Regions from separate parts of the Anabaena sp. 90 genome, predicted to be linked through region 2. Evidence: predicted binding sites of a transcription regulator. Region 2 holds the regulator's gene; the other holds the start of a gene.
What was found. Region 2 encodes HrcA, which represses chaperone genes, less so after heat shock. Its sites were predicted from a motif close to TTAGCACTCNNGANTCNNGAGTGCTAA; they were not measured.

Region 1 (16,007 bases), on a different replicon from region 2:
TGCAGCTTGGATAGCTAAATCTTGCCAAGTATGTATTGATGCTGGATCAAAAATCTGTGGTGGTGAAAGATTAAGTGATTCAGCTTCTTGAAGTGTATATAGGGAGAGAAAACCAGGAGATAAATGAGGAACTTGTGATTTAAGTAAGTTAGAAATTTGTTCTTTACGTTGAGGAATAGATAAACCTATAAAGCGATCGCTTACAATAGTCAAATTCAATAAACCGGATGTAGAAATATTTACATCAACCCATTCCTGTGACTTCTGTACATACTGGTTTGTAATTTTCTGTTTTAGTAAAACCTGCCAATTTTCCTGCATTTGATCACCTCTTTAAAGTGTAGCGATTTGCTCCTGTAACCAACGAATAAGGTTCTGATATGCGTCGAACCAAAGTTGATAACTTTCATCATCAGGCTCAAGTCCAGAATAGCGTAAATCTATGAAATGTTGGCTCATTGGGTTCTCAACTGTGTTGAGCCATTCCATAACATCTGGAAACCTTTCAATTCTAGATCGAAGTCGATTATGTCGTCTCAACGCCGCATCGTATTTGTGTCCCGGATTTTTGATTGTATGTCCAGGATTATTAGAACTTGTTTTCCATTCTCGACTCGCACCATTTGGTAAAGTAGCAAAAATCATTGCTTTTAGTAAACATTCGATGGTTACACCACCAAAGTGCATAGCCCCAACTTTCCTTACAGGATGCAGTGTTTCAGTATCAGTATGGCGCTCCATAAAAGCTGCCTGGTAATCTTCCATACTTGTTAGACTTAAAATTCAAGCTTGATCAGTATATTATTAAATTAGGATTTTTTGGCTAAAAATTAACCATTAACAACAAAAAAATAGCCGCCCCCTTACGGAAGCGGCCATTATTCAAACTAGGAAAACTACGAAAAGATTTTAGTAATCGTAATCTCCACCCATACCAGCGCCAGCAGCAGGAGCGCCGTCTTTCGCTTCAGGCTTATCAACAATGATACATTCGGTTGTCAACACCATACCAGCGATAGAAGCAGCGTTTTGCAGAGCAGAACGAGTTACTTTAGCAGGGTCAACAATACCAGCAGCTAACATATCAACGAATTCGTTGGTAGAAGCATTGAAACCAATGTTGAAATCTTTTTCTTTCACTCTTTCAGCAATTACAGCGCCATTTTGACCAGCGTTTTCGGCAATTCTCTTCAGAGGAGCAGGTAAAGCCCGAACAACGATTAAAGCACCAGTCAACTCTTCATCTTTGAGGTTGCTGTGCGCCCAAGCTTCCAATTGAGGAGCGAGGTGAGCCAAGGTTGTACCACCACCGGGAACAATACCTTCTTCTACAGCAGCCTTGGTAGCGTTGATAGCATCTTCCAAGCGGAGTTTCTTGTCCTTCATTTCGGTTTCGGTAGCTGCACCAACTTTAACTACAGCAACACCACCGGACAATTTAGCCAAACGCTCTTGCAGTTTTTCTTTGTCGTAGGAAGATTCGGTTTCTTCCATCTGACGACGGATTTGCTCAACACGAGCCTTCACACCAACTTCATTACCTTCAGCCACAATTGTGGTGCTGTCTTTGGTGATGGTGATGCGGCGGGCTTTACCTAAGCTTTCTAGCTTAGTGGTATCTAGTTTCAAACCAGCGTCTTCGGTGACAAGTTGACCACCAGTTAAGACAGCGATATCTTCTAGCATAGCCTTACGGCGATCGCCAAAACCAGGAGCTTTTACAGCAGCCACGTTGAGGACACCGCGTAAACGGTTAACTACCAAAGTTGCCAAAGCTTCTTTTTCGATGTCTTCAGCAATAATTACCAAAGGACGACCGGAACGAGCTACTTGTTCGAGGACAGGAACTAAATCTTGTACCAAAGCAATCTTCTTGTCAGTTAACAAGATGTAAGGCTCATCAAAAACGGTTTCCATCCGTTCTGCATCGGTAGCGAAATAAGGGGAAATATAACCCTTATCAAAACGCATCCCTTCGGTAATTTCCAATTCGGTGGTCATAGACTTCCCTTCTTCTAGGGAAATTACGCCTTCTTTGCCCACCTTGTCCATAGCTTGAGCAATCATAGCCCCGACTTCTTCGTCGTTACCAGCAGAAATTGCCGCAACTTGTGCGATCGCTTTAGAATCTTCTACAGGGCGAGCGTGTTCAGCAATTTTTTCGACTAAAAAGGCAGATGCTTTGTCAATACCGCGCTTCAATAAAATCGCATTAGCACCAGCAGCAACGTTCCGCAAGCCTTCTTTAACAATGGCGTGAGCCAAAACGGTAGCTGTGGTTGTACCATCACCAGCAGCGTCATTGGTTTTGGAAGCAGCTTGACGAATTAGAGCTACACCAGTATTTTCGATGTGGTCTTCTAATTCAATTTCTTTAGCGATGGTGACACCATCATTAACGATTTGTGGTGCGCCAAATTTCTTTTCTAAAACTACGTTACGACCTTTGGGTCCAAGGGTAACAGCTACAGCTTCAGCGAGAATATCAATACCACGCTCTAGAGCGCGACGGGCGTTTTCGTTGTAAATAATGCGCTTTGCCATAATAAGTCTAAATCCCGGTAGTAAATTAAATTTTTCTGATTTTCAAAGAAATTGGTGAGTGGTGAACAGGTAATTCGGAAAAATCCTTACCCATCACCCATGCCCAATTAGCTGACGATTGCTAAAATGTCTTTTTCAGAAAGCAATACATATTCTTCTGTAGCCAACTTGATATCGGTGCCAGCATACTTGGAGTACAACACTTTATCGCCAACATTAATGTCCATTGTTTGACGAGTCCCGTCGTCATTGCGCTTGCCAGGTCCAACAGCGGCTATTTCGCCAACTTGGGGTTTTTCCTGAGCATTATCGGGCAAAAACAAACCGCCTGCGGTTTTTTCTTGGGGGGCGCTCACTTTGATGAAAACGCGATCGCCCAGGGGCTTAACGGTGGAAACGCTTAAAGATACGGCTGCCATACAAAATTTTTTGCTAAATTAGCACTCTCGACTCATGAGTGCTAATCTAGCTTTATATAGGACATAATAGCAATCATGACTGGTGTACGGGTTTCCGAACTAGGGCTAGGGTAGCAATACTTAAGTGCAAATATCCAATTATTTTAGTTGTCAGGGTTTGTTGCGTAGGTAATGAATATTTTGATATGGACAACTTTATTTGCAAACTTGGGAAATTGTTATAGAACTGTAATCAGGGATCTACTCAATGAGTAACAGCACCGTGATCCACGAACAGGCATCTCATCCCTAAAACTACTAGGGAACTGGGAACAGGTAACAGGGAACAGGTGACATTACCAATTACCAATTACCCATTACCAATTACCTATTGCCCAAAACAGATAAATGCTCAATTCTGTTACAAATCGGCTAGTCTAGAACTTGGTAATGCTGTTAACAAGGACTGGGGGAGCGATCAACCCATCAGTTAGCACACAGTTATTCCATAGGCATCTTCACAGCCCAAGCCAAAAACTTGCGTGTTTGTTGTTCTAGAACGATAATGGTAGTTTACCTAGATGGGGTCTGGTATCGCCAATTAAATCCAGAAGTCATGAGAGCAGGTCATCCAAGACCAGTAAATTGGCCATGAGGATGGTGAAAAAATCTGTATTTTTAACCCATGCTTTGCCAAAAAAAACTTCCCGGCTGATTTTGAACCTCTGATAGAGGCTTCACATCCTAAGGATAAGTAGAGCAGCAGTATGCCAATGAAAGCGCAGGTGAGTTTTGAACTAAGGTCATCTTGAAAAATACCGACTTGTGATTCACAAGGACGATAATTTAATCAGGGTTTTCAGCCTGCAACTTTCAAATGGATCTATAATAGCGCATTATAAAGACTACTGCTATACGTATCCTTACTAGACTTTTTCCATTCACCTGCAAGTCTGTTGAAAGTAACTAACACTTTTAAGACTTAGGGGAGTTAAAGTAAGTTAAGTGGGAAAAAAGACAACATCCTAAGTCATCCACCATACGGGATAACTATATCAATACCTTAATGGATCGAAGCGCGAGAAGTGCCACTGTTATGAAAGAACCCAGCATGAAAGACCACAAAAGACTTCTATTCATTGATGATGACCCTAACCTCATCTTGCTGGTGAAGGATTACTTAGAGTTCCGGGGCTACGAAGTCATCACGTCCGCCAATGGCAGAGAAGCCCTGGATCTTCTAGAAACCGAAGTTCCAGATATGATCATCTGTGATGTGATTATGCCGGAAATGGACGGATACACTTTTGTCGAAGAAGTCCGCAAGACTGAACGAACTAGTTGGATTCCCGTTCTTTTCCTCTCAGCTAAAGGTCAAAGTGCAGACCGAGTTAAGGGGTTAAATAAAGGTGCTGACGTATATATGATCAAGCCCTTTGAACCGGAAGAACTCGTAGCACAAGTAGAATCCTCACTCAAGCAAACTGTACGTTGGAAAGAACATCAAACCAAGGGTGGGGACAGCAGTTCTCGTATCCAAGTTCCTTTCGATGTCCAGTTAACCCCCACTGAACTGAAAGTAGTCCAGTTTGTCGCTAGGGGTTTAGCAAACCGCGAAATCGCTGAAGAATTAAATGTCAGCCAGCGGACTGTTGAAAGCCATGTGTCCAATATGTTGGGCAAAACCAATCTCCACAACCGGACTGAATTAGCACGGTGGGCGATTGAAAATCAAATGGCTTAAACAATTTTAGATTTTGGATTTTGGATTTTGGATGATTTATCTAAGGTCTAAAGTCCAAAATTTTTGATTTTGGATTTGGGAAAATTACGCTGGAGACGGAAAATCTACATCTTCATAAAGTTGCGTCATTGTTCCTGCAAAGTTAATGCTTTGTAATTGAAATGAAGTTTCTTCTCCTACATAAGACTGTAATACCCAAAGTCCATCTTCATTGCGGCGGAAACATTCAACTCTCGGTTTTTTCGGATTAATTAAAATATATTCTTGTAAAGTTTCTATGATATATCCATCAATGTATTCATACTTAATGGGGCTATTTTCTTCTAATTCTAAATATTCTTCTGGGGTGATGTAAATTTGGGAAGAAGCAAACATATTCAAAACCTCACAAATAAGATAAGATGTAGGGTTAACACCTGCTAGTCATGGTAAACTAACCATCTGTAAGAGATTAACAGAATTCTGATTTAGTCTTTGCATAAATTCCTTAGTTAATTTTACCATTGCATCATGGGTATCACCGTATTTTTGTTTGTATGTTAGCTGCATACTAAAATCTAAACTTTCAGCAACTTTTGCTCTTTCCGGGATTTTATTGGAGAAAGTTGGTGGAAAGAAAGGATTCACAATAATAAAATTTAAATTCTGTGTTTGGGCAACCGTTCCGTTATAACGAGAAATTAAAGTTCCTATCGGGTTGAGGTGATGTTCATAATCTTGATTAAACTTCTCAATCTGTTTGAGTAATAGTTCTAAACCATGAATTGACATTCTGCTAGGGACACAGGGAGTAAGACAAAAATCACTGGCATAAAACGCGCTTTTGATAATATTATTAATACTGGGTGGACAGTCTATTAAAATGTAGTCATACTCTGCTAGCAATGGAGTGATAATTTGCCGCAAAATAGAAACAGAACTTTCTGGTAAATACTCTTGCACTTCAAATAATCTTGGACTGCTAGGAATTAGATGTAGGCAATTAAAAGAGTTTTTATTTCTGACATTAGAAACTTCTTCTTTGACTATAAATTTATCATAATTACCATTTGCTAAAAAATATTCAGCATTTTTAAACAAAAAAGGCAATGTCAACCCTCGATTATTATATTGCCATTCCCAAACTTCCTCAGACATTAAGCCAGTAGTTAAGTTACTTTGGGGGTCTAAGTCAATAGCAAGAACACGCTGACCATACATTGTATCCCCTGCTAAATACTCTGCTAAGGCCATAACAAGAGTAGTTTTGCCAACTCCACCCTTAAGGTTACAAACGCTAATTACTTTGGCTGTCATATTTTTTAGTAGATGCTGTATTGATGGAAATGCTGTTCTATTTTGACCGAAAATGGTACAAAATTAACAACTAAAAAAGATCAAAATTAAATTAAAAGTGATTTTCACAAAAAAACTAATAATTCTCCTTGCTGCCATAAAATTAGGATTCCACTGAACATTACAAAGGAGATAACGAGTTGACAGAAAAGTAATAATCTGTAATTCTTGAATTTTTATCCCAAAATTATTTAAATCTATTTAGCACAATATGTTAAACCGTACAAATCAGGTGATTAATTTTTACTTTACCCCATAAATGATTGAGAACACCCAAACAATACAAGGTTGGCATGGCTTACTTAACTTAGTCTATGCTAATCGCCAAGATTCCACTCAGTTAATTTATAACCACCATCAAGCCCCATTAAAGGTACAACGCCCCTTTTACCCGGAAGGACAAGAAATTTGCCATAGTGTGATTTTACATACGGCTGGGGGCATTGTGGGGGGCGATCGCCTATCCTCTCATATTCACCTCCAACCCGATACAAACGCCTTGATTACTACAGCCGCTGCTGGTAAAATATATCGTAGTAATGGCTTACCAGCAAGACAAACCGTAAATATCCAAGTTGATAGTCACGCTTGTTTAGAATATTTGCCCCAAGAAACGATTTTATTTAATGGTGGGATTTATCGGCAAGATTTACGAGTAGAATTAGCTACGGATGCGAGTTATTTAGCTTGGGAAATTACGCGGTTTGGACGCAGTGCTAGGGGAGAAAAATTTGTACAGGGAGAGATGCGATCGCACACGGAAATCTGGCAAAATGGTATACCCCTATGGATTGATAGACAAATCGTTCCCGGTAGCGAAGAAGTGTTTCACAGTCCTCATGGTTTAAGAGACAATCCCGTTGTTGGTAGTTTTGTTGGCGTTGGTTTCCCCATATCTCCAGAAATCATCAATCAAGCACGTTCTTTAATTATTCAAAACTCTGATGCTGGAGTAACTCGCTTACAACATGGATTTTTGTGCCGATATCGTGGTAATTCTACATCCCAAGTCAGAAGTTGGTTTACAAATATTTGGCAAATGTTACGAGTATCTTGTCTAAATCGTGGTAATTGTATTCCTAGAGTATGGCAAATTTAAACGAACCACAGAGACGCAGAGAACGCAGAGGAGGGAACAATGCAGCTTACACCCCAAGAGAAAGATAAATTATTAATTTTCACCGCTGCTTTAGTGGCAGAAAGACGTAAAAATAGAGGGTTAAAATTAAATTATCCTGAAGCAGTTGCCTTTATTTCTGCGGCGATTTTGGAAGGTGCAAGAGATGGTCAAACTGTAGCAGATTTAATGAGTTATGGTACGACTTTATTAACTCGTGATGATGTTATGGAAGGGATTCCTGAAATGATTCATGATGTTCAAGTGGAAGCCACTTTTCCTGATGGTACAAAGTTGGTAACTGTACATAATCCTATTAGATAAATTTTACGCAAGGGAAAAAATTATGATACCAGGCGAAATCATCACACCCAATGGTGAAATAGAATTGAATGCAGGTCGTCCAACTACTAAAATAATAGTCGCAAATACAGGAGACAGACCAATTCAAATAGGATCACACTTTCACTTTTACGAAGTCAATACCGCTTTAAACTTCGACAGAGAAAAAACACGAGGAATGAGATTAGATATTCCCGCCGGCACAGCCGTCAGATTTGAACCAGGAGACGAAAAAGAAGTTACTCTAGTTCCTCTCGTTGGGACACGCCAAATCTACGGCTTCAACAACAAAATTGACGGAGACCTCTAAAATTCTCTCTGTCTCTCTGCCTCTAAAGCGTGATAAAAAAAGGATAAAAATATGCCCTACAAAATGAACCGCCAAGCCTACGCCGATACCTTCGGACCAACAGTAGGAGACAGAATTAGATTAGCCGATACAGAACTATTTATAGAAGTAGAAAGAGACTTTACAACCTACGGTGATGAAGTGAAATTTGGTGGGGGAAAAGTCATTAGAGATGGGATGGGACAATCCCCAATTTCTAATCATGATGGTGCAGTAGATTTAGTTATTACTAATGCTTTAATTCTCGATTGGTGGGGAATTGTCAAAGCAGATATTGGCATTAAAGACGGCAAAATTTATAAAATTGGTAAAGCCGGAAATCCCTATATTCAAGACAATATAGATATTATTATTGGACCGGGAACAGAAGCTTTAGCCGGCGAAGGAATGATTCTCACTGCGGGGGGAATAGATACCCACATCCATTTTATCTGTCCCCAACAAATTGAAGTCGCTATTGCTTCCGGTATTACCACCATGATTGGTGGTGGGACAGGCCCAGCTACGGGAACAAATGCCACAACTTGTACCCCTGGTCCCTGGAATATGTACCGAATGTTGCAAGCTGCTGACGCATTCCCTGTCAATTTAGGATTTTTGGGCAAAGGTAACACCAGTCAACCCCAAGGACTGATAGAACAAATCGAAGCCGGGGCAATGGGGTTAAAACTCCATGAAGATTGGGGAACAAATCCAGCCACAATTGATACTTGTTTGACCGTTGCTGATGAATATGATGTGCAAGTAGCAATTCATACTGATACTTTAAACGAAGCCGGCTTTGTGGAAGATACAATTGCCGCTTTTAAACATCGTGCTATTCACACTTATCACACAGAAGGGGCTGGAGGTGGTCATGCACCAGACATTATTAAAGTTTGCGGACAAAGTAACGTTTTACCATCTTCCACTAATCCTACCCGTCCTTACACCGTCAACACTCTAGATGAACATTTGGATATGTTGATGGTATGTCATCATTTAGATGCAGCTATTCCTGAAGATGTATCTTTTGCTGAATCCCGTATCCGTCGAGAAACTATTGCTGCGGAAGATATTCTGCACGATTTAGGTGCGTTTAGTATGATTGCTTCTGACTCCCAAGCAATGGGGCGTGTCGGTGAAGTAATAATTAGGACTTGGCAGACAGCACATAAAATGAAGGTGCAACGGGGAAGCCTTGCTGGTGATAGTCATGCCGATAATTTACGAGCTAAACGTTATGTTGCTAAATATACAATTAATCCGGCAATCACCCATGGTATTTCTGAATATGTGGGATCAGTAGAAGCGGGGAAATTAGCCGATTTGTGTTTGTGGAAACCTGCTTTTTTTGGTGTCAAACCGGAAATTGTCATTAAAGGCGGCATGATTGCTTGGTCACAGATGGGTGATGCTAATGCTAGTATTCCCACACCCCAACCTGTATATATGCGACCGATGTTTGGCAGTTTTGCTGGTGCTAGAAATGCAACATCATTAACTTTTGTGTCTCAAGCTGCTTTGTCCAGAGAAATTCCTCAACAATTAAAATTAGGGAAATTAGCGATCGCAGTTTCAGGAACTCGTCAAATTACTAAGCGAGATATGAAATTAAATGATGCTTTACCTCATATTGAAGTAGATCCAGAAACCTACGAAGTTCGCGCAGATGGTGAATTATTAACTTGTGAACCAGCAACCGTTTTACCAATGGCACAAAGATACTTTCTCTTTTAGAATAGATGAAGATAAGATCCCCGACTTCTGACATCAATTTATAATTTGTGGACACAATAAATAAAAGAAGTCGGGGATCTGGATATGAACGATTGCTATAACTGAATACTTAACCTAAATCAAACAGTAATATTTCTGCATTTGAATTACTGCTAATTGTTAATTTCTCTTCTCCTGTAATTTCTACTCCATCTCCAGCTTTCAATTCGTGATTATTGAAAATTACTTCACCTTTAGCTATTTGCAACCAAGCATAACGATGGTTTTGGACATGATAATTTACCACATCACCTTGTGCTAAAATTCCCGCATAGAAAGAGACATCTTGGTGAATAGTTACAGCCCCATCTCGTCCATCTTCTGCCGCAATTAAACGCAGTTTTCCCTGCTTCTCTGACCTAGGAAAAGCTTTTTGTTCATATCTAGGTTTTAGTCCTTGCTGATTTGGTAAAATCCAGATTTGTAGTAGGTGTAATTCTTCAGTTTGAGAAGGATTAAATTCGCTGTGCATAATTCCAGTTCCTGCACTCATAACTTGTGCTTCACCGGGAAGAATTACCGAACCTGTACCTAAACTATCTTTATGTTCAACCGCACCTGATAAAACATAAGTGAGAATTTCCATATCTTTATGTCCATGAGTCGGAAATCCTGCACCAGCAGCAATGCGATCATCATTAATTACTCGCAAAGAACGAAATCCCATTCGGTTGGGATCATAAAAACCGCTAAAGGAAAATGTATGATAACTATTCAGCCAATCAATATGATTATGTCCACGGGAATTGCCATCATGAATTACATAATTAATGGTATTTTGAGTCATGATTTCACATTGCTATTTAATAGTTAAGTAGGTGAACACAATAAAACCAAACTGTGTAAAGAAACGTAAAATCGCTGAAAACTTCTTTACTCTTGCCTCTTGCCTATTGCCTTGCTATAACGACAATTTTCAACGCCAACCTACTTAGTTGTACTGGAAAATTGCCAAAGCAGAATTAGTTTTTTCACTGTTTATATAGTAAAGTAGATACAGGTAAATTCACAAATATGCACTAAAAAGTAAGATACAAGAACCCCAACCCCCTCCCCGCAAGCGAGGAGCTACATCTTCAAGGGTTTTCGGCATTTCCCTTATAATTTTATGAATTACTACGTGATCTATGATGGCAACTGCAATCTTTGTGTGACTTTAGTGCAGTTGTTGGAAAATTTAGACCAAGGGAAACTGTTTCGCTACGTTTCTATGCAAGATGAGGAGACATTATCTCAATGGGGGATTACCTCGACAGATTGTCAACAGGGGATGATTTTAATTGATGGTAATGCTACAGAAAGACGTTGGCAAGGTAGTAATGCGGCTGAAGAAATTGGGCGACTATTACCTCTAGGAAGCCTGTTTGTGGATGCGTATCGGACGTTACCGGGGATCAAATGGGCAGGAGATAGGTTTTATGAACAAATTCGGGATAATCGTTATACATTGTTTGGTAAGCGTTCCCAAACCTATCAATCAGCATACTGTGTAGATGGTAGTTGTATTAATAATCCTTAGTTTCCATTAAACACCTCTAAAATTTGCCGACAAACCTGTTTTAGCTTTTCCCCAACAACAGCCGAGGGTGTGGAATCACCAACAAAACTCCAAGTTTCAACGGTAGAAAGTCGCCAAACTTCCCCACTGTGGTCAAATCCAGCAGCTTCGACACCAATGGCGCGACGGTGATGAGTGATGGGATCTTGATAAAATCGGATTTGAATTAAAATACTGCGACAGCGCCAAGATTTGCTGATACCAGGAAAGTGAAAACCAATGTCTATGGAATCTGGATCTACTAATTCTCTGGTTTCTGGGTCATTGTGCCAGGGTTTAAGATCGGATTTGACATCAGGAAATTCATATTTAAATAAATTTACTACTGTAGCAATTTTGCTGGCAAATTCTAGGTTTGTGGCTTGTTCGGCTGCGTTCACTCAATAATACTCCTCTATTCGCTTGGTCTGTGGGGAAGATCAAGACAGAAAAACCTAAGTTAATTGTAACGGTTCATTACATAGCGATCTAAAATAACACTGTTAATCTGTAAACAAATAAAAAATTAATTTTCATCTATGGTGCGTCAACGTTCTATTTTTTCACTGATTTTTGGATTATTGGCCACATTTTTGATTAGTTGTGGTAGTCCTACTGTTGCTACTGTACCACCATCTTATACAGCAGCGGAAGTTGCCAAAATTCAGGAATATGTTCCCGGAATTCAGATGGTGCGCGATCGCTCTTCAGAACTGAAAAACCTCATTTCTAAGGGTGAATGGGTGAAAGTGGGTAATTTTATCCACGGACCAATGACAGAAGCTAGGTTAAATATGACTTATATCATTCCTAATCTAGCCAAACAAAACCAAGCCAAAGCTCGACAAATCAGCAAAGATTTGTTGAATGACTTAGTAAGAATTGATCAAGCTGCTACTGCGAGCAATACTAGCCTAGCTGCGAGTAAATACAAAGAAGCTTTTGCAGATATTGACAAATTCTTAGAACTAGTTCCTGAAAAGAGTAGCTAAAGGAAAAGGCAAGAGGCAAGAGGCAAGAGGCAAGAGGCAATATTCCCCCTGCTCCCTGCTCCCTGCTCCCTGCTCCCTGCTCCCTGCTCCCTGTCCCTTGCTTCAATTCGAGTCTTGAATTACAAAATACTAGGGTGATGGAGTGATAGGGTGGAAAGGAAGACTTTTGATTCTTCACCCCTGACTCCTAGCAAAAACCATGAATATAGTAATTATCGGCTGTGGTGTGGTTGGGGCGGCGATCGCCTATGAACTCAGCCAAGTTAAAGGTTTAAACATCACCGTTTTCGAGCAAAAACAACCTGCACAAGGTTCTACCAGCGCTGCCCTCGGTGTTTTAATGGGCATAATCAGTAGTAAAACCAAGGGTATTGCTTGGCGAATGCGACAAAATAGCATCCAACGCTATGAAACTTTGATTCCTGAATTAGAAGGGATTACAGGGCGAAAAATCCCTTGTAACCGTCAAGGAATCGTGATGCTGTTGTCAGAAAATTTAGAACACCCCTTAGAAAGTGGGGTTGAGGTGCTTTCAGAATGGGAACAACTGCGAGAAATTCGCCAATCTCAAGGTTGGGAATTGCAAGTTTGGGATCAAGAACAACTGCAAAAATATTGTCCCCAAGTTAGTGATCCGCAAATTATTGGTGCTGTCTATTCTCCCCAAGACTTACAACTAAATGCTACAGCTTTAACTTTAGCCTTAGTAGATGCAGCCCAACGCAATGGGGTAAAGTTCAAATTTGGTGTATCTGTGACGGGAACAGAAACCCCACCTCCACCACCCCCAACTCCTTTACACATCAAAAAAGGATTGGGAGAACCACATAAATGTAATTTTATTGAAACTACAGAGGGCGAAGTTACCGCTGATTGGTTTATCATGTCTGCGGGTTTAGGTTCAACGGACTTAACTGCACAATTAGATCAAATGGTGAATATCCGTCCGGTGCTGGGACAAGCTTTATATTTAAGTTTAGGACGGACTTTAGGAAATCCTGATTTTCAACCGGTGATTACTGGTAATGATGTGCATATTGTACCAATGGGAAATGGTGATTATTGGATAGGAGCAACGGTAGAATTTCCTGATGATGAAGATCAAATATCTCCAAGTCAAGAATTATTGGATTCTGTCAGACAACAAGCGATCGCATTTATCCCAGATTTAGCCGCAGCTAAGGTTCTCCGCACTTGGTCAGGATTGCGCCCTCGTCCCGAAGGCAGACCAGCGCCAGTAATTGATAAGTTACCGGGTTTTACGAACATTCTTCTGGCTACGGGACACTATCGCAATGGTGTTTTACTCGCACCAGCCACAGCCACAGCGATTCGGGAAATGATTGTACCCCAATAATAATTAAGATCCCCGACTTCTTTAAGAAGTCGGGGATCTGCCAATTCATCAGTACCCATTACCCATTACCGTAGGGGGAGTAGGGTGAGTAGGGGGAGTAGGGGAGAAATTTCTTCCTTCTTCCTTCTTCCTTCTTCCTTCTTCCTTCTTCCTTCTTCCTTCTTCCTTCTTCCTTCTTCCTTCTTCCTTCTTCCTTCTTCCTTCTTCCCTACCTCCCGTACCTCCCGTACCTCCCGTACCTCCCCTACCTCCCCTACCTCTTCTTCCTCCTGAACTCCTGACTCCTGAACTCCTGACTCCTTCCTTCTGATAGCGAAGCGTGGCGTTAGCCATACTCCTGAACCATTACCTGATGACTAGTACACTGCGGCGCAAATCAACCAACAATTAAAAATTCCACAAAAAGCTTGTGTAATCTGCTTTTTTAATTTTTAATTGTTAATTTTTAATTCCGCTGTGCGGTACTAGATTTTATTCATCATCAAAGTCATCATCATCTTCCTCATCATCATCTTCCTCAAAATCTTCATCATCTTCAACAACGATATCGCTAATTTCATCAGCAATTAAATCATCATCATCATCTAAAATCAGCCTTTCTCCTATCTTGCTACCAAAAGCACCATCTCCCATTCCCGGTGCATCCAAATTATAGAGTTTCGCTGTCCGGTCATCTAACACCATATCCAATGGGTCATCAACCTCATCCAGCACCCCACTACCTGGCTCTATCACGTAATCATCAATCACTCCCGCTTCCTCATAGGTGTTGTACCCAGTCCCAGCGGGAATCAAGCGCCCAATGATCACGTTTTCCTTGAGTCCGCGCAGCCAATCCGATTTGCCCTCAATGGCAGCTTCCGTTAGTACCCGCGTGGTTTCCTGGAACGAAGCCGCAGAGATGAAACTGTCAGTATTCAACGATGCCTTGGTAATCCCTAGCAGCATGGGAGTATATTCCGCCCGCGCCCCACCAGTAATGGACATCGCCTCATTCACCTGTTCCACCTGCCGCAATTCCACCAACTCACCTGGTAGCATGGTTGTGTCGCCACCGTCATCAATCCGCACCTTATTGGTCATTTGGCGGACAATCACCTCAATGTGTTTGTCAGATATCTCAATCCCTTGGGACTGATACACCATCTGCACTTCATTCACCAAAAAGGTCTGCACCTTCTGCAACGCATGACTCGCACAAGCATAGACCCCATCCTCTGACCCCAAGCTGAAGAATATCTCCAAAATTTCATGGGGATTAGAAGGGCCATCAGTCATTGGTTGTCCAGCCACAATCTGCGCCCCGTCAGGAACAATCAAATTCTGCCCCGGTCCGAGGGGATAGTCGGTCACTGTCCCATTGGCTTCCACAATCTTAATAGAGTAGGCTTCACGAGTAACAGATGTCACCTCATCGCCATCCCCATAGACAATCTTCACTTCCCCCGGACGACGCGCCAAAATACAGCCTTCCTTGGGTTTGCGGGCTTCTAGCAGTTCCTCAATCCGGGGCAAACCTTGGATAATGTCCCCAGTCTTGGCTCGTTCAAACACCAACAACACCAAATTATCACCCCGTTGCACCAAATCCCCATCTTCGACCTGTAGCACCGCCCCAGGACTGACTCGGTAAGGACGACCAACGCGGAGAGTAATAGAGTGGGCTGAATTGTCCTTTGTCAGCGATGCACTGAGCTTGTCGAAGTGTTGTCCGTTGTCCGTTGTTTTGTCACTGACCCCTTCGGGGTTCGTCAGTCGCTCATGGGGGAAACCCCCAAGACCGCGCTGACTCACCACTGACGACTGACCACTGACGACTTCCACTACCTGACCCGATTCTGCGGCAAATATACCAGGAGCAATTTCGCTACCTTCCACTACCAAATCGCCCTTCTTGATATTCGGCAGCACATTGGTACCTATAGTTACCAAATCATTGGGACGCAGCACCAAACAACGGCGCACCGTTTCCGCCCCCTGCTGCACACCGCGAACAATTCCCCCTTCCTTACACAAAATCTTCGTCCGTGCTACCACAGCCCCCGGCTCAATGGTGTCACCGTCCGCAACTTCCAAATTAGTTTCTGTACTGCCTTGGGTCGCATCCGCTGTAATGTCGCGCCGCACTACCAAAGACTCCAAAATCACCAACTGTAACCGCTGAATTTCCTCATTTTCAGCATCAGTAATCAATTCAATGTCCGCAGCCAAAGGCGAAGCCCCGTGTTCTCCCTCCGTCTCCTGCTCAATCTCCAATACTATCTGTGTCCGCAGCAGTTCCACACCCTCCACTGACTTCACCCGCTCTGAATCCTTATAAGGAATCCTTTGCACCGCTCGTAACTGAATCGAGCGCCCTGTATCCTGACTCACCGTCGTTGTCGCTGGGACATCAGGGTGGGTTGGCACAGCAAATTCTACCACCGGACGACTCAGCAATGCCGGACCTTCGGGAGTCTCTACGTACTGGATATACCGCAACTCCGTCGCCACCATTCCTTGCAACTCTTCACCGGGCTGCAAAAATGTATTGT
Region 2 (16,007 bases):
CAGAATTAAAATTTTATTTTGCAGTTTTATTGTATTGTATTAAACTAATAACGTAAGTTGCTAGTTAGACACATTGTCAGAATCAGGATGTTCAGGATTAAAGGATGAACAGGATTAAAAGATGAATTTTATTATCAATTACCTATTACCAATTATCCATTACCAGCCTTAACTAAATAACTAGCAACTTGAGTTAATAAAATTATTGCTGCTGTAACCAACCTTCCAAATCTGCTACAGTTACAAAATCCAACAGCACATCACATAAATCTTCAATCTGTACTAATGATAACCGCTGTACCTGCGACAACAACTCATCAGGAATATTACCCAAACGCCGTTTTAAAAAACGTAATGTGATTATTTTTTCTCCCTCTTCCTTGGCTTCCTGTATCGCTCTTGGCTCTTCTAAATCTAATCCCAACATAGTTATAATCTCCTTGCGACTAAATTTTTTAAACTTGTAAACAATAATCGTCGTGATTAAATCTATTATCGCTGCTTCCGACTGTTTCCGCGCCTCAGCTAACAAAAACTTTGCTGCTTCTATTGCTTCAGTATCTTCCTTAATCGTCAGCAACATTAAACCTAATCCCAACGGTTGCTGCTGTACATCCCCCAATTCATCTAAATATACCCGACGAACTTGATCACCTGCTAATAAAGACCGATGAATCTTTAAATTTGATGGTTCTAAACTCCGCGAACCAAAAATTATCACACCATACCAATCATCATAACGAATAGAATGGCGATGGAGAAACAGGGATAATTCTGAAAAGAAGCGAAAATATAAATTTTCATCTTTTTGAAACTGCACTTCTGCAAAAAACACCACTGGAGAAACCGCATTAGCTGGAGGTAAAAACACCCCATCAATTCGGAAAGCTGTTTCTTTGACTTCCACCGATTCAAACTGATAACTATCGGCTTCTGCTGGTGGTTCATCTACTAATTCAAACAACAAACTAGGAAATTGTTTGAACAATTTATAAAAAATCGAATCCCGTCGCATTATTAATGAAAATTCTACTGTATAACAATTATATAGCATTTCCTAGTCTAATGAAGTACAAAATTATCTGCGTTTATCTGCGTCCATCTGCGTTTGATTATTAACTCTTGTACCTCACTTGAATGGGAATTGCTATATTTGATTTGTAAACACTATGACTGGATAGATTAAAATGTTTAATTGTAATCAAAAACTTATGCTTCTACTCCTCCCCTTATGGAAAAGAATATTAATTTAATTTTCGTAAGTTGGGTTGAATGAAGTGAAACCCAATATTGGCAGTAGGATAGTAAGATTTGTTGGGTTTCCTTGCGTCAACCCAACCTACAATAAATGTTGTTTTACATAAAGGGAACGGTAGAGCCAATTTTTCTAGTAAAATTCAGCACAAATTACTCTCTATTTAGGAGAAAGTACCTGACGCTACATTTTTTTTCATAAGTTTTTGTTGTTAATCTAAAGTTAGTTAATCAAAAATCTACTTAAAAAAGGAACTTGTAAATGATTATCGTCATGAAAGTTGGTTCCCCACAGGAAGAAATAAATCGGATTACCACAGAATTATCAGGCTGGGGACTAACACCAGAAAAAATTATTGGTCAACATAAAGTAGTCATTGCTTTAGTTGGGGAAACTGCGGATTTAGACCCGCCCCGCATTCAAGAATTGAGTCAATGGATTGAGCAAGTATTACGAGTGGAAGTACCCTACAAACGAGCCAGTCGCCAATTCCGTCATGGAGAAGCTTCTGAAGTGGTGGTGAATAGTCCTCAAGGTGATGTGGTGTTTGGTGAACATCATCCTTTGGTAGTTGTCGCTGGACCCTGTTCTGTGGAAAATGAAGAAATGATTGTAGAAACAGCACTGCGGGTAAAGGCGGCAGGAGCTAAGTTTTTACGCGGTGGGGCATATAAACCTCGTACTTCACCTTATGCTTTTCAAGGTCATGGTGAAAGTGCTTTGGAATTGTTAGCTACAGCCCGAAAGGTCAGCGGACTGGGGATTATTACAGAAGTAATGGATACGGAAGACTTGGAGAAAATTGGCGAAGTTGCTGATGTGATTCAGGTGGGGGCGAGAAATATGCAGAATTTTGCCATGCTCAAGAAGGTAGGAGCGCAACCGAAACCAGTGCTGTTAAAACGGGGTATGGCGGCAACTATTGAAGATTGGTTAATGGCGGCTGAGTATATTTTAGCGGCGGGTAATCCCAATGTGATTTTGTGTGAACGGGGAATTAGAACTTTTGACCGTCAGTATACTCGCAATACCCTAGATTTATCGGTTGTGCCAGTTTTGCGAAAATTGACCCATTTACCGATTATGATTGATCCTAGTCATGGTGTGGGTTGGTCTGAGTTTGTTCCTGCTATGGCGAAGGCAGCGATCGCTGCGGGTACAGATTCGCTAATGATAGAAGTACATCCCAACCCAGCTAAAGCCTTATCGGATGGACCCCAATCTTTAACCCCAGACCTGTTTGATAAATTAATGTCAGAATTATCCGTAATTGGTCACCTCATGGGACGGTGGCCAAATTAACGCCCCCATTCGCTTTTTAATATCCAATCCAAGACAATTCAGGGCGCAGACCCTGCGCCCCTACAGTAGGATATCACTATTTTCTAGAACTGTTTCATCTAGGCTTTCTTTAACCCTACGGATTGGTAAATTAGCAATTAAAGCCGTTGTCCGTTGGCTGCTTTCTAGGGAAAACTCCAAACCATCTGTTTCTATTTCGACATAGCGACAAACGATTTCCAGGATTTCCTGACGCATTTTTTCTAAAGTTTGGGGGTCTAAGTCCGCACGGTCATGGGATATTACCACTTGCAGACGACGTTTAACATCATCGCGGCTGTTATCGGGACTACGAGCAAAAAATTTTTCTAAAATTTCAAGAATCATTGCGGGTATGTGTAAGGCAGAAACACTGGCAAATAAATTAAACAATTTTTGACCACAACATCTTTCTCAACCGAGAGAAGATACTTTTACTAGATGAGTCAAGCTCCAGAAATTCGACAGTTTCCCCTTCCAATCTCCGAGCAATATTCTCAAAAGCGGTGGCAGCTAAAGAGGGAGTGTCTGATAATACTAAAGGTTCGCCCCGATTGGTAGAGACAATCACCCGCTCATCGTCGGGGATGACTCCAATTATGGGAATGGCGAGAAGTTCCTGAACGTCCTGTACAGACATCATATCATTTGCCTCTACCATTGCTGGTCTAATTCTATTAACTATTAAGTTAATCTTTTTGACACCTTGGGCTTCGAGTAATCCTACTACCCGGTCAGCATCACGGACAGCGGAAATTTCGGGAGTGGTGACAATCAGGGCTTCTTTGGCTGGTGCAGTCGCATTTTTAAACCCCATTTCAATTCCTGCGGGGCAGTCAATCATTACATATTCGTACTTTTGTGCTAGGGCATTTACCAGTAACTTCATTTGGTCAGGTGTGACGGATTCTTTATTGCGATGTTGGGTAGCTGGGAGGAGTACCAAATTAGGTTGTCGTTTATCTTTAACCAAAGCTTGTTCTAGACGACACTCCCTAGCCAAAACTTCCACCGCTGTATAAACAATCCGATTTTCTAGTCCCAGAAGTAAATCTAAATTTCTCAGTCCGAAATCTGCATCAATTAAGGCTACTTGTTTGCCTATTTTGGCTAAAGCCATTCCTAAATTAGCTGAAACTGTGGTTTTACCCACTCCCCCTTTACCGGAGGTAATGACAATAATGCGGGTCATGATAATGCTTTATGAGAGTTCAGGGAACAACAATAAAATATTTAAAGCTATTGATTGATTCTAACTTTAGTAACCTAACAGAAATTAATTACATATACAGCATATTGCAGGTAAATGAGGTACAAATTTTAATCATCAAGCCTTGCACCGAAAGGATTTTACTGCTGAATGTTGAAAGCTGCTGTAGATTCTTAACTAAGCAAGAATTTTAGATCAGATTTTGTGTAACTAATTGCGTCCGACTACTTAATTGACTGCGGGAAAAATCAGCGGCTTTAACAATGCGAATTCCTTCAGATGTAATATGTGCAACTTCAGGAAAGAAGCTGGTGAGGGTTTTTTCTGGTGATCTAGCGACAGCATCAGCAATTCGCAATTGGGTTGGTTCCATTTGCAAGGCCATGATCAGAGATTCCCGATTCCCACCGGCACCAGCATGGGCAACTCCCCGCAATCTTCCCCAAATGAGAATATCCCCATCGGCAATGACGATACCACTAGGATTGATATCTCCTAAGATAACTACCGTACCGGGATGACGAATTTCTACACCTGATCTCACTGTCATTTGCAGATAGAGGGCATCTGCTAGGGCGCTGGGAGTCGGTTGAATATCGGAAGTGAGGGATGTGTGGAGTTGGGTTTGTTCTACGGAATAACCCAGGGTACAAGCAGCGATCGCCGTTTGTCTCCGACTGGTAGCTACGGATTTTAGTTGAATTTGGTATGTATTTAAAGTTTCTGCCAAATCTTGCAATTGTCTATTATCTAACAATCTATCTTTTGCTACTAGATGCAGGGATGTATTTGGTTTCCGTAAGCGATCGCCCGCATTGAGACGCTGTTTCATTTGTTGCCAAATTTCCCACCAATTGAATTCTGATGGTGATACTTGAGATTCCGTGGGCAAAATCAATAATAGTCGCTCTCCTTCAGTCTTTAACTGAACTTGAATATTATGATCTACCTTTTGTCCTAGTAATTCTAAATCAGCACTTGGTAAATCAGATAAAATCGAACCAGATTCCCCCCCATTAGGAATCTTAGATTCTGGATTTTCAGCAGCAGAATTACCTTTTAAAAAGGCAATTACTGAATTTAACTCTGAATTAGGGATAACAGGATCAGATTCTACTTTATGATCAGCAAAATCTGGATTGATCTCGCCAGAGTTAGAATTATTTACCTCTTGATCAACTTGATGAAAAACTGATTCTGATTTAGAAAATTCAGCCTTTATTTCCTCAGATTTAGCAGAATTACCAGCATCTACATTATTTTCGACAGAATGAGAATTATTTACCTCTTGATCAATCTGATGAGAAATAGATTCTGAATTAGGAAATTCAGCCTTTATTTCCTCAGATTTAGCAGAATCAGAATTCATGCAGCACTAGCCAAAATACACTAAAATTTGAGATTTTCATAAAAGATTGAGAATGGGTAATTGGTAATTGGTAATTGGTAATTGGTAAGACTCTTGCCTCTTGCCTCTTGCCTCTTGCCTCTTGCCTATTCCCTATTTCCTATCAATCTTTGATAAACCGTTCCCAAAGCATCAGCATTGCCGACATTACCGGGAAACAATACAACTGGCAAATTAGGAAACAGGGGATGATCAGATGGTGTAATTACCATTGAACAACCTGCTAAAATTTGACCAAGTAATCGGGCTGAAGTTAAAGCCAGTCCCGTACTGAGAACATCATTAGAAGTAATACCCCCCTTACTGATGAGAAATCCTAGATCAGATGGTAAACCCTGGACAATATCCATAAGTAAAGCGGAAACTGTACTGCCAAAATCTAACCTAGTTTTGACATCTTTAAAAGCCAATTCCTGCCGACTAGTATAAATTACTGGTGTTTTACCAGCATTATGTACTACTTTGACATTTTCGAGAATCTCCGTTAGCAGTTTAGCAGATTCATTTACCCCACCATCAATTAATCTGCCAACATTAACTTCTATGCCTACCGTTCCCTCAACTTGTAATAATGATTCTAACTGTTGAGTTGTCTTTTTAACGTGAGAACCCACAATAATTGCACCAGGTTTACCATCGCGCACATATTTTGCCATACTTTCAGCAGCAATGGGTTGGGGTGGTAAGGCAGCCAAAGCTGTTAAAATACTCGCAGCAGAACGGAATAAAAACCGTTTTCCCCGACTTGCGGCTGTTAATACATCTACCGCAAAGATATTAAGATCATCTTGATGTTCTCCGTCTACGACACCACAGTGATTATTCTCAAGTTGTAACAAGCTTTCTAAACTACCAGCACGGATATCTGCGAGTAAAAATCTAGTAACAGTATCTTCTTTAATCCGTCCCTTGGTTTTTTCTTCCACATATTTAGGCAGATAGCTGTAATTATATCCAAAGACAGAATCACGAGCAAATTCTGTTTCATGTACGGGAGTGGGAACACCATCAATAATTAGATAGTGAATACTATCGCGGGTAATTCTTCCCCCTTCAAAAAATGCCGGCACAAGAAAATGAGCATCAAATGGACCGAGTTCTTCAGCAATAACATCAGTTTCTATAGGATAATGTCCGCGTAAGGTGGAGTCAGAACGACTAACTACGAGAAAATCCTCTATTTTTTCGGCTGCTAAGGCAAGTTTGAGGTTATGACAAACTTCTCTAGTTACAAATGCGGCTGCTTCTGGAGTCAGAGAACGAGTATTAGTTAAAATAAAGAAAATGGGAGCATCATCTTTTAATCCTAAACGTAAAGTTTCTACATCCCAACGCATCAATAATAAACAACTATGGACGGTTTGTGAACCAGTGGGATCATCATCAAGGACAATTATTTTAGGTTGGTTATTCATTTTAGGAAATTTAAACTAGACTTTCTGTAATTTTCACAAGTTCTGCTTGCACATCTAAGGCAATCTGTAATGATTGATTAAGAAGTTGAGCATATTCACTAGCTTGACTACTAACTGGTAAGGTTTGCAGATTAGCTAAATTATTTACCACTAAATCTTGGTTATTAGCAAGCAATTTTTTATTATCGCGCAAAATCCGTTCACTTTTTAAGGCGCGAAGTAAATCTTCTCTAATCAGTTATAGTGCAGATATTACCTGTTCTCTGTCGCTAATGCTACTTTGGGAGTTACCAGAATTAGTCAGTTGATCATGAATATCTATAGCTTGAACGACTTGATGATATTTTTCAACTTCGTCTAGTAGGATTGTCAAGATAAAAATGATGGGCTGTAGTGTGAGCGAGACGCTCACGCGGGCATCTTGCCCGCACTACCAAAAACTTGAACGACTTGATGATATTTTTCAACTTCGTCTAGTAGGATTGTCAAGATAAAAATGATGGGCTGTAGTGTGAGCGAGACGCTCACGCGGGCATCTTGCCCGCACTACCAAAAACTTGAACGACTTGATGATATTTTTCAACTTCGTCTAGTAGTTTGTCAAGATAAAAATGATGGACTGTAGTGTGAGCGTCTCGCTCACGCGGGCATCTTGACCGCACTACCAAAAACCCGTCAAAATAAATTTGACAGACTACTAGTAGGATTGTCAGTGCGTGGGGACAGATTTTTTCCGCCAGAGCGATGTCTAGGACGGGCTATGCCAACGCCCCAAAACCAGCCAAATAATCAGGAGCAGTTTTAACCCCCAAAATAATTTTTGTAACAATTGCCACAATTTCTTAAATTTGCCCTGAAAATGAATTAATTAAGATAAATTTTTAATAAAACTTTAACTATCTATTGATGTAAATCTCAGCTACTAAGCCAAGAAAGTGCTATGGTGAAGAAGATAATTGGGCATTTACAAATGACACTCACCTAAGTGTTAAATACTCGTGTTGTTCTGTAAAAAAACTGATAAAATCGAACCGTATTTGTTAACCAACAAATACAATATCTGACTCATCATTAACAAAAAACCAAAAGATAGATGAAGTATCAAGGTTATTAGGATAAAAAAAACTAGAAAACATCAGAAAATTCTGATTGATAAACTGTCAAAAACACAACTATTTCAGCTAATATACATGAACCAATCTGTGAAACGTTACTCACCGCTCCAAGCTGCCCTGATTGGTGGAGCGATCGCCACAACTGCTACTATATCCGTATTTGGTCAAGCTTTGACACGCTCAGTTCATGCGGCTTTACAAGACAGTCCGAAAGCCTTAGTTGACCAAGTTTGGCAGTTGGTGAATCGTGAATATGTTGATGAAAAATTTAACCAACAAGATTGGCAAGCAATCAGACAAAGCCTATTAAGTAAAGACTATACTTCTAAAGACGAGGCTTATGTAGCAATCCGCGAAGCTTTACAGAAACTAGGTGATCCCTACACCCGGTTTATGAACCCCAAACAATATGAATCCTTGACTAGTCAAACATCTGGGGAAGTATCCGGGATTGGGATTCGGATGCAACTAAACGAAAAAACCAAACGCCTGACCGTTATTGAAGCGATAGAAAATTCTCCAGCCCTGAAAGCCGGACTCAAATCAGGTGATGAGATTATCGCAATTGATGGTAAATCTACCCTGAAAATGAGCGTGGAAGATGCCTCAAAGTTGATTCGTGGGCAGATAGGTACTTCTGTTAGTTTGGATTTAGAAAGAGCAAATAACAAATTTAAAGTTAAATTAACCAGGGTGACAATAGAAGTTCCCACAGTCCGATATACCCTCAAACAAGAAGCTGGTCGGAAAGTTGGGTATATTAGATTACAAGAGTTTAGCTCTCATGCCGCTGATCAAATGCGTGTAGCCATTCGCAAGTTGAACGACCAAAAAGTTGATTCCTACGTTTTAGATTTGCGAGGTAATCCTGGTGGTTTGTTAAATGCGAGTATAGAAATTGCCAGGATGTGGTTAGATGACGGTCATATCGTCAAAACCGTAGACCGCAAAGGATCGAGCGCTCAAACACAAGCTAATCGGACAGCCATTACCAAACTACCTTTAGCAATTTTAGTTGATGGTAATTCCGCCAGTGCTAGTGAAATCCTCACCGGCGCACTCAAGGATAATAAACGGGCTGTAGTTGTTGGTAGTCAAACCTTCGGTAAGGCTTTGGTACAGTCAGTCCATGAACTAGGAGACGGTTCAGGTTTAGCAGTGACTATTGCCCATTACTATACACCCAATGGTACAGATATCAATCATAAAGGGATTGCCCCCGATATCAAGCTAGACTTGACCCAAACTCAAGAACGCCAATTAGCTTCTAATCCGAATTTAATTGGTACAAATAGCGATCCCCAATATACCCGTGCCATTGCTGTTCTTTCTAATGGCAAATTAGCACAATCAGTGACAAATCAAAATCCTCAGTCTATTAGTGTCAATGCTCAAGACTTGAAGTTTTAGCATTTTGTGTAGGTTGGGTGAAGCGATAGCGCAACCCAACGCTCATGTTGGGTTATGGCTAACGCCTCCCGTCAGAGATACGTACCATTGCTGGGCGAAAGTAAACGTTCCACAACCCAACCTAGGAATCAAGAGTTAATACATAAATTTCCTATCTTCTTCTACTACCAAAACCGGAAGAACGGCGACTTGAAGAACGGCCACCACTACCAAAACTACTACCAGAATTGCGGCGAGTAGAGCTAGAATTACCAGAAGGTGTAAGGGTACTACCACCAAAACCAGAACCAGAAGCTCGTCCAGTTGTTGTAGTCCGGTTGGCGGTTCCTGAAGACGAATTTCTGATGTTTCCTGTAGTGCGGAAAGTGGTGCGATTTCTCACTGCTGCGGGTGGTTCATTGTAGCGAGAACGGTAACTAGAAACAGCCGAATCATAGCTAGAACCATAGCCACCATGACCATTCATGATCCCACCTGGCTGATAAACGGGGGGAACATAATATTGAGGTCTAAACAACATACTACCAATAGCTTGACCAGCGACGTTACCAACTAAAGCTCCTGCAAAAGGGGCCCAAAAGCTACTTTGTTGGCGCACAATCACAGTTTCCGGTTGTCCGGTTTGGGGATTGTTTCTGGTTTCGGTGACGTTGTGGACGTACTCAAGTTTGAAGTCCTCGGTCATGTATAAGACTGGCTGACTATTTTCTACTTTTAAGTAAGTTTTCTTACCTGCTTTGATTTCATCATCAGTCAATCGTGCCATTTGCAGCTTTTCTGTGGCAAAGCTGGGGGGATTGTTATTGAGTAAAAACAAGGTATACTCACCATTGGCATCATTGTATGTACCCTGTTGTACTTCATACTGACCATCATTTAACTTGGTGGGAGTAGCAGTTTGGCTAATATTCTTAGTTGGAGAATTAGCTTGGTTTCCTCCCCCGCAAGCGACAGTTGTTAAGCACAAAGTTAAGGCTAAACAAACAACTGTAAGTTTACGTAGTATACTGATAATCATTGTGTTCATGTTTGTTTTCGGGTACTAATTACAGACTAACGAATCATTTACAGTGGGATCAATTCTGGATAATATTCCAATAATTGATCACTGGAAAGTTCATCACCTAATTGGGCTGGAGAAAAATGCACTTGGATAGCGCGGAGTTTATGTTTGTAGTGTAGATTAATTACGGCTTTAAAGGCTGCTTTCAAAGCTGGGATGTTGGCTAAATCAGTTTCTAACTCGGTAATTTCCCCTTCAGCAGCGACTGTAATCATGACAACGATGTTACGGGTGACAGGAAGTGATAAGGGCTGATTTGAGGAAGTGGAATTAAAATCAAGATTAGCCCCATATCTTTGGGCTGAGTCTGTGAATAGTTCATTGACATAATCTCCTGCTTCCCCTTGATTCCAAAAGACATCACCTTCATTAGCAGCAGCAAACCAATATTCATCATATTGTAGGAAAGTTTGGCACAGTTGCACCAATTCTTCTCCTAAAATATCCAGATCACCGTCAGCATTAATCGCTGTTCTAGCACTACTGTTGAGGACACCTAAGATTGGCGCTACTTCTTCTCCGTTTAAATGCAAGAACAAACGACAGACAATATAGCGAGTTTTTCCCATCATGCGATTAAACATTTTTTGTCTCCTGTAATTTCAGTAGATGTTGTTCACAACTGGATACTTACCTTTTTAATTTTAGTAGTCAGGAGTTAGTGGAGTATTGTTGTCTCAACTCCTTTTTGATTTTCTATATCTATAGGTGGACGCACACACAGATACATCAAAGCTCCAAACACAGGAATGATCGCAAATAACCAAAATAACTGATTATTTTGCCAACCTCGTCTTGTCATATCATCTCCTAACAACGTGGGAAATAATAGACTCAAGATGATAAAATCCAAACTCATGACGTGAATAAATCGGCTGGTTTCCCACTGTTGTCGAAAATTATCCCAGTCTCCCTGTAAACTATAGGTAAATAAAACCGCCGCACCTAAAGTTAATAAAATTCCAAAAATGCGAGAATCTAGTAATTTGAGAAATAATTTTTTTTTCCCTACAAACTTTTGATTGGGTTCTCTTAAAGCTAAATATGGTAAAAGCCCAAAAGCCCCAATAGCAAAAGCAGCACTAGCAAATGGCCAAGCAGGTATTTTTTGACCTCTACCATCAAAAAATACCACTGCACTATATATAAAAGGCCAAATTCCCATGATATTAAATAAACATATAATCAGCGGATTAATCCCTTGCCAATTTCCTGTAGAGAGATTTTTTATCAACTCAAAAGTATCCGGTTGTTCAGGAGGAGCAAAGAAAAAGGCATAGGAAACAAATCCTAGCCATAGTAAGCCAAAAGTGATTTTTCTGATCATGAATTTATGGAAATTAACTAAAAGCTTCCGAGAGATAATTTGCTGCTGCTGCGACCACAGCGATCGCACTCTCATAGTCTAACCTAGTTGGACCTAAAACTCCCACACTTCCCACTGGCACAGAACCCCGACGATAAATAGCAGAAATCAAAGTACAGGTGCGAATAGGTTCAAGAGGATTTTCTGTCCCAATCCGCACCGTTACTTTAGACTTATTTGTATCATCCATTTCTGTTTTTTCACAAATTAAATGCCAAAGTTGGTCTTGTTCTTCTTCCAACAATTGCATAATTGTCTGTACCTGCTGTACTTGAGAAAACTCAGGTTGTCGTAAGACTTCTCCAATCCCCCGCACCATAATTTGTGTAGTCGTTGGTGCAAGAGCGCGATGAGTCAATTCTACCAAAGAACTTTTCAAAAATTCGCCATAAACTCGAAATTCTTGATCTAATTCACTCCAGTCAAGATAGCCTAATTCTAATAAACTCCTTCCTCGCAAATGACTATTCAAAAAGTTAGAAACTATCTGCAATTGATGATCAATTACCTCCGGTTCAGGTTTAGTTACTGATGATATTGAAAATAAATCCATCACCTTAGAATGGGTTTCATAACTATCTGTCACCACAATCAACATAATCTTCCCGGATTCAATTTGCACTAGTTGCAAATGTCGTAACTTTGCTGTCGTGGTTTGTGGCATAGTAATTAAAGTAATACAGCCGCTTAATGTTGCTAAAATTTGGGCTGCACCTTGTAATAGAGCCTCTAAACTCCAATCTTCCCAATGCAAATGTCTTTGTAATGCCGTTTCTACCTCTTTAGCTAAAGTTTCTGATGGTTTAATTAGTTGGTCAACATAAATCCGATAACCAGAATCAGAAGGAATTCTTCCCGCAGAAGTATGTGGTTGATAAAGTAACCCTGATTTTTCTAAAACACCCATCACATTGCGAATAGTAGCCGAGCTAATACCTAAATCAAATCCTTCAATTAAAGCTTTAGAGCCAACAGGCTCTGCTGTCGCAATGTAATGACGTATAGTCGCCCAAAGTATATTTTGTTGCCGATTAGTTAGATGGACTTGCATAGGTGATATTTTTACTGAAGGCAAACCTTAATCAAAATCTGAAAAAATGCGTGGTTTTTACCACCAAACCCCAAAAAAGTATTAATTATTAATTAATGCAAGATAGCAAATTATATACTTAATATTGTCCGCTTTATGTAAATTAAAAATTTGCAAGCAATATCAAAGGTTGTAGCTTTTTCCTTAGTCGTAATTTATATTTCTGTCACCGAAACTAGGTTGTTTCAGTGTCTAACTTACATAAATCTCTATGTTTTTCTGGATCATCTCATGACATCCTCAAATAAACTGTAATTTTAGCTACAGAATATTAGATGCTACTGCGTAAGTTGGGTAGCTATAGTCGGAAAAATCCTCTTGATCAAGCTTTTCGAGGGTTGGTTAAGGTGGTGCGAACCATGCTTTTGCTGCTATTCTCCAGCGGCGATAGTACATATTCACTATATTGAATCTGCATTGGTTTTTCTCTCGGTTTTTGATGATGAACAAATGCGCGAAGATTACGGGTGGTAAATCATGACTTCACAACAAGCCCAAAGTGTTGCTCAAGAATTAGGTGATATTCTTCCCGAATGATGAGAAATTACAAGCAGAAATTCACCGATTGAATCGGAAAAGTTTTATTCTATTGGAACAGGTGAAAATGCTCCATGATTGGTTAGATGGTAAGCGACAATCACGGTAGTCTGGTAGGGTGCTAGGAGAGTCAAGAACGGGTAAAACTATGGGTTGTGATGCCTACAGACTCAGGCATAAACCTAAACAAGAAGCAGGAAAACCGCCAACTGTGCCTGTTGCTTATATCCAAATACCGCAAGAATGTAGTGCTAAGGAGTTATTTGCCGCAATTATTGAGCATTTGAAGTATCAAATGACTAAGGGAACGGTAGCAGAGATTAGAGATAGAACACTGCGGGTTCTCAAAGGTTGTGGGGTGGAAATGCTCAAGCCAAATATTTGAAATTTCCAATTATAAATGATATAATATAGGTGTGGGCGAACGTCGGCTTCATGCCGTGTGTTTGGGTAGCTTGTCTACTTAGACCTAGCCCACAAACCATTTTAGTTTATCTAGTAATAGCGGATTGGAATCGGTATACCACTCTCCATAGTTCTTATTTCGCCGATCATCTAAATCCATAATCACCCTGTATTTTTGAGCAAGTGGCATAAAATACTTATCTTCGTGACGTTCATATAATCTTTGTAAAGCCCATAGGTAGTAATCAACAACCTGCATTTCATGTGGTTTAGATAAATTTACCATCACAATTATCGTTCTAGCTCTCCCTTTATGATTTTTCCGGAAAAATATGGCGTAAATCCTTATCCTGATTAGGTTTGAGGCTTTAATATTCTCAAAAATAGGGATTCCTACGGAGCAATTCGTTATCGCTCTTAATTTAGATAAAACCCATATATAGCAATGGTTTTGGACATCTAAAAGTGATATTTAATCACAAGGGTAGCGGTAGAATCATAAATATTAAATGCCAAGTTTATCAAATAAAATCTTATTACGCAATTTTGCATCTTTGATAACTTTATCAAATGATAAAACTTCAATGTAAGCATTTGTATTTTTATTAAAGTTAAAATATCCATTTTGATCAGGAGTTATAATATAACCAAAAGTATTTTCTAAAATATTTCTGACATTACTTGTTAAATCGCAAATAACATAGACATAAAAAGGTGTTGTTGGAGTCACATGAATTAATCTGCCATTTCTATCTTCTAAATTATTAGCCCTTATTTTAGCAATATAAGAAGAGACTTGAGATATAGGATTTTCATCTTCTTTATCATAATCTTTTCTCATAGGTCTTTTAAATTCTACTATTGTTATAGAAGAATAAGGAGTATTTTGAGTATCAACAAGAAGAATGGGATTATTAAAAATAATAATATCTGGTCTGCTTGAGCTATCTACCCTAAGAGGATCTGGTAATTTATTTAAAGGAATATCAGATGACAAATGATAATGATAAGATAATCTTTCATCTATAATCCAAAGATTTTGTTTTTGAAAAGAATTTATATCATCTGAGGTAGCTCTCATAGGAAATATAATTTCATGAATTTCACTTTCCAAAGGATATCTATTTTCATCATTACGCGCAAGATGCCTAGTGAATAATTCAATTATAATTTTTCTATGAACAACATATTCCGCAAGTTTATTAACGCCAAAATCATTATGTTTTTCTAAAAATTTAGAATACTCTTGACGATATATTGGAAATTTATCAAAATTTTCTATAGGCTCACTTAGTATTTCTTCAGATTGTTGTTTTAAAGATAATTCAAGGCGTGATTTAATCTTATACAATTCAGTATCTAATTTTTCAGATGATAAACCTGGTTTAATCGAAGCCAAGTCCTCTTTAGCATATTTCAGTAATGGACGATACTGAATAGCTTCATGCACAATATATTTTTGAATTTCTTGAAGTTTATTTTCCTGAATTTTCTCTAAATAAGGTGATAACTCTTGAGACAACAAAGTCACTAATTTTTCACGAATTTCTTGATAAGAAATTAAACCTAATTGTTCTGATAAACCTTCGTGAACCTCAATAATGTTATTAAATCCCAATCTTTCTTGATTTACATTTTCATCAAAAAATTTACTAGAAACAAAAGCTAAATAAACAAATTTTTTACCATTTTGATAATCTTCTATCTTACTATTTTCTAATAAATTTGGAATCAATTTGTGTAATTGGTGTGAAATTACAGTGCGATGATTAGCACAATAATAAAGAGTATGTTTTAAATCGGAAGAATTATAATATTTAATTCCTGTTACAGTAAATTCATTATTTTTAATATTGATAGAATAACTATTAGAAAAAGCTTCTAAATACTTGCAAAAATAATCATTTATATCAAAATTATTATTTCCATCAATTACATTAATTCTAGGAGCTTTACCTAAAACAAAATAAGATATGCAATGCTCTAAAATCCTTCTTCCGATAGTTTCAACTTTTTGTGGAAAATTATCTCTATAAGGAGGTAAAAAATTTAAAAAATCAATCTTCGTAAAATTTTGACAATCTTCATCAGATAAAGAAATACAGGAAATTTGTTTAACACCGTTATGTTGAAAATTAAATTCTAAGTTTCGTTTATAAAAGCCATTTTTGGAAAAAATGCTTTCAATATGAATGTCTGCAAAAGCTTTAAGCCAAAGAAATCTACCAATACCCTTTGAGCCTCTTGATTTCTTGTATAAACTGTCAGAAGTAGAAAAAGATTGAAAATTATCAGAATTAAATCCTATGCCATTATCAATAACAGACAATCCTACTACCTTAGCAAAATTTCCATGATCAATAAGCCCTGATTGATAATCTTCTCGTATAAGAGTAATGTCAATAAATCCATT

Region 1: a site for HrcA is predicted at 2,982-3,008, ahead of groES (co-chaperone GroES). Genes of this name have one in related genera too.

What each region holds. Positions count from the first base shown of each region.
Region 1 is NC_019439.1:10,397-26,403, reverse strand. It holds gene ANA_RS18965 (MinD/ParA family ATP-binding protein) at 1-321, opposite strand, end outside; gene ANA_RS18960 (hypothetical protein) at 334-741, opposite strand; gene groL (chaperonin GroEL) at 910-2,544, opposite strand; gene groES (co-chaperone GroES) at 2,652-2,963, opposite strand; gene ANA_RS18945 (response regulator transcription factor) at 4,009-4,686, shown strand; gene ANA_RS18940 (Uma2 family endonuclease) at 4,771-5,061, opposite strand; gene ANA_RS18935 (ParA family protein) at 5,110-5,982, opposite strand; gene ANA_RS18930 (urease accessory protein UreD) at 6,281-7,120, shown strand; gene ureA (urease subunit gamma) at 7,160-7,462, shown strand; gene ANA_RS18920 (urease subunit beta) at 7,485-7,790, shown strand; gene ureC (urease subunit alpha) at 7,842-9,548, shown strand; gene ANA_RS18910 (pirin family protein) at 9,658-10,374, opposite strand; gene ANA_RS18905 (thiol-disulfide oxidoreductase DCC family protein) at 10,696-11,106, shown strand; gene ANA_RS18900 (hypothetical protein) at 11,103-11,525, opposite strand; gene psbQ (photosystem II protein PsbQ) at 11,664-12,116, shown strand; gene ANA_RS18890 (NAD(P)/FAD-dependent oxidoreductase) at 12,316-13,473, shown strand; gene ANA_RS18885 (hypothetical protein) at 13,522-13,806, opposite strand; gene ANA_RS18880 (DNA-directed RNA polymerase subunit beta'') at 13,945-16,007, opposite strand, start outside.
Region 2 is NC_019427.1:1,809,379-1,825,385, reverse strand. It holds gene ANA_RS08230 (DUF2887 domain-containing protein) at 203-1,015, opposite strand; gene aroF (3-deoxy-7-phosphoheptulonate synthase) at 1,517-2,557, shown strand; gene minE (cell division topological specificity factor MinE) at 2,618-2,923, opposite strand; gene minD (septum site-determining protein MinD) at 2,961-3,767, opposite strand; gene minC (septum site-determining protein MinC) at 3,976-5,154, opposite strand; gene ANA_RS08205 (four-carbon acid sugar kinase family protein) at 5,280-6,608, opposite strand; partial or broken gene ANA_RS08200 (hypothetical protein) at 6,619-6,981, opposite strand; gene ctpB (carboxyl-terminal processing protease CtpB) at 7,799-9,133, shown strand; gene ANA_RS08190 (hypothetical protein) at 9,285-10,151, opposite strand; gene ANA_RS08185 (DUF1517 domain-containing protein) at 10,199-10,780, opposite strand; gene ANA_RS08180 (hypothetical protein) at 10,855-11,523, opposite strand; gene hrcA (heat-inducible transcriptional repressor HrcA) at 11,537-12,613, opposite strand; partial or broken gene ANA_RS28465 (hypothetical protein) at 12,931-13,029, shown strand; gene ANA_RS28135 (hypothetical protein) at 13,170-13,298, shown strand; gene ANA_RS27485 (TniB family NTP-binding protein) at 13,338-13,574, shown strand; gene ANA_RS08165 (hypothetical protein) at 13,659-13,883, opposite strand; gene ANA_RS08160 (ATP-binding protein) at 14,100-16,007, opposite strand, start outside.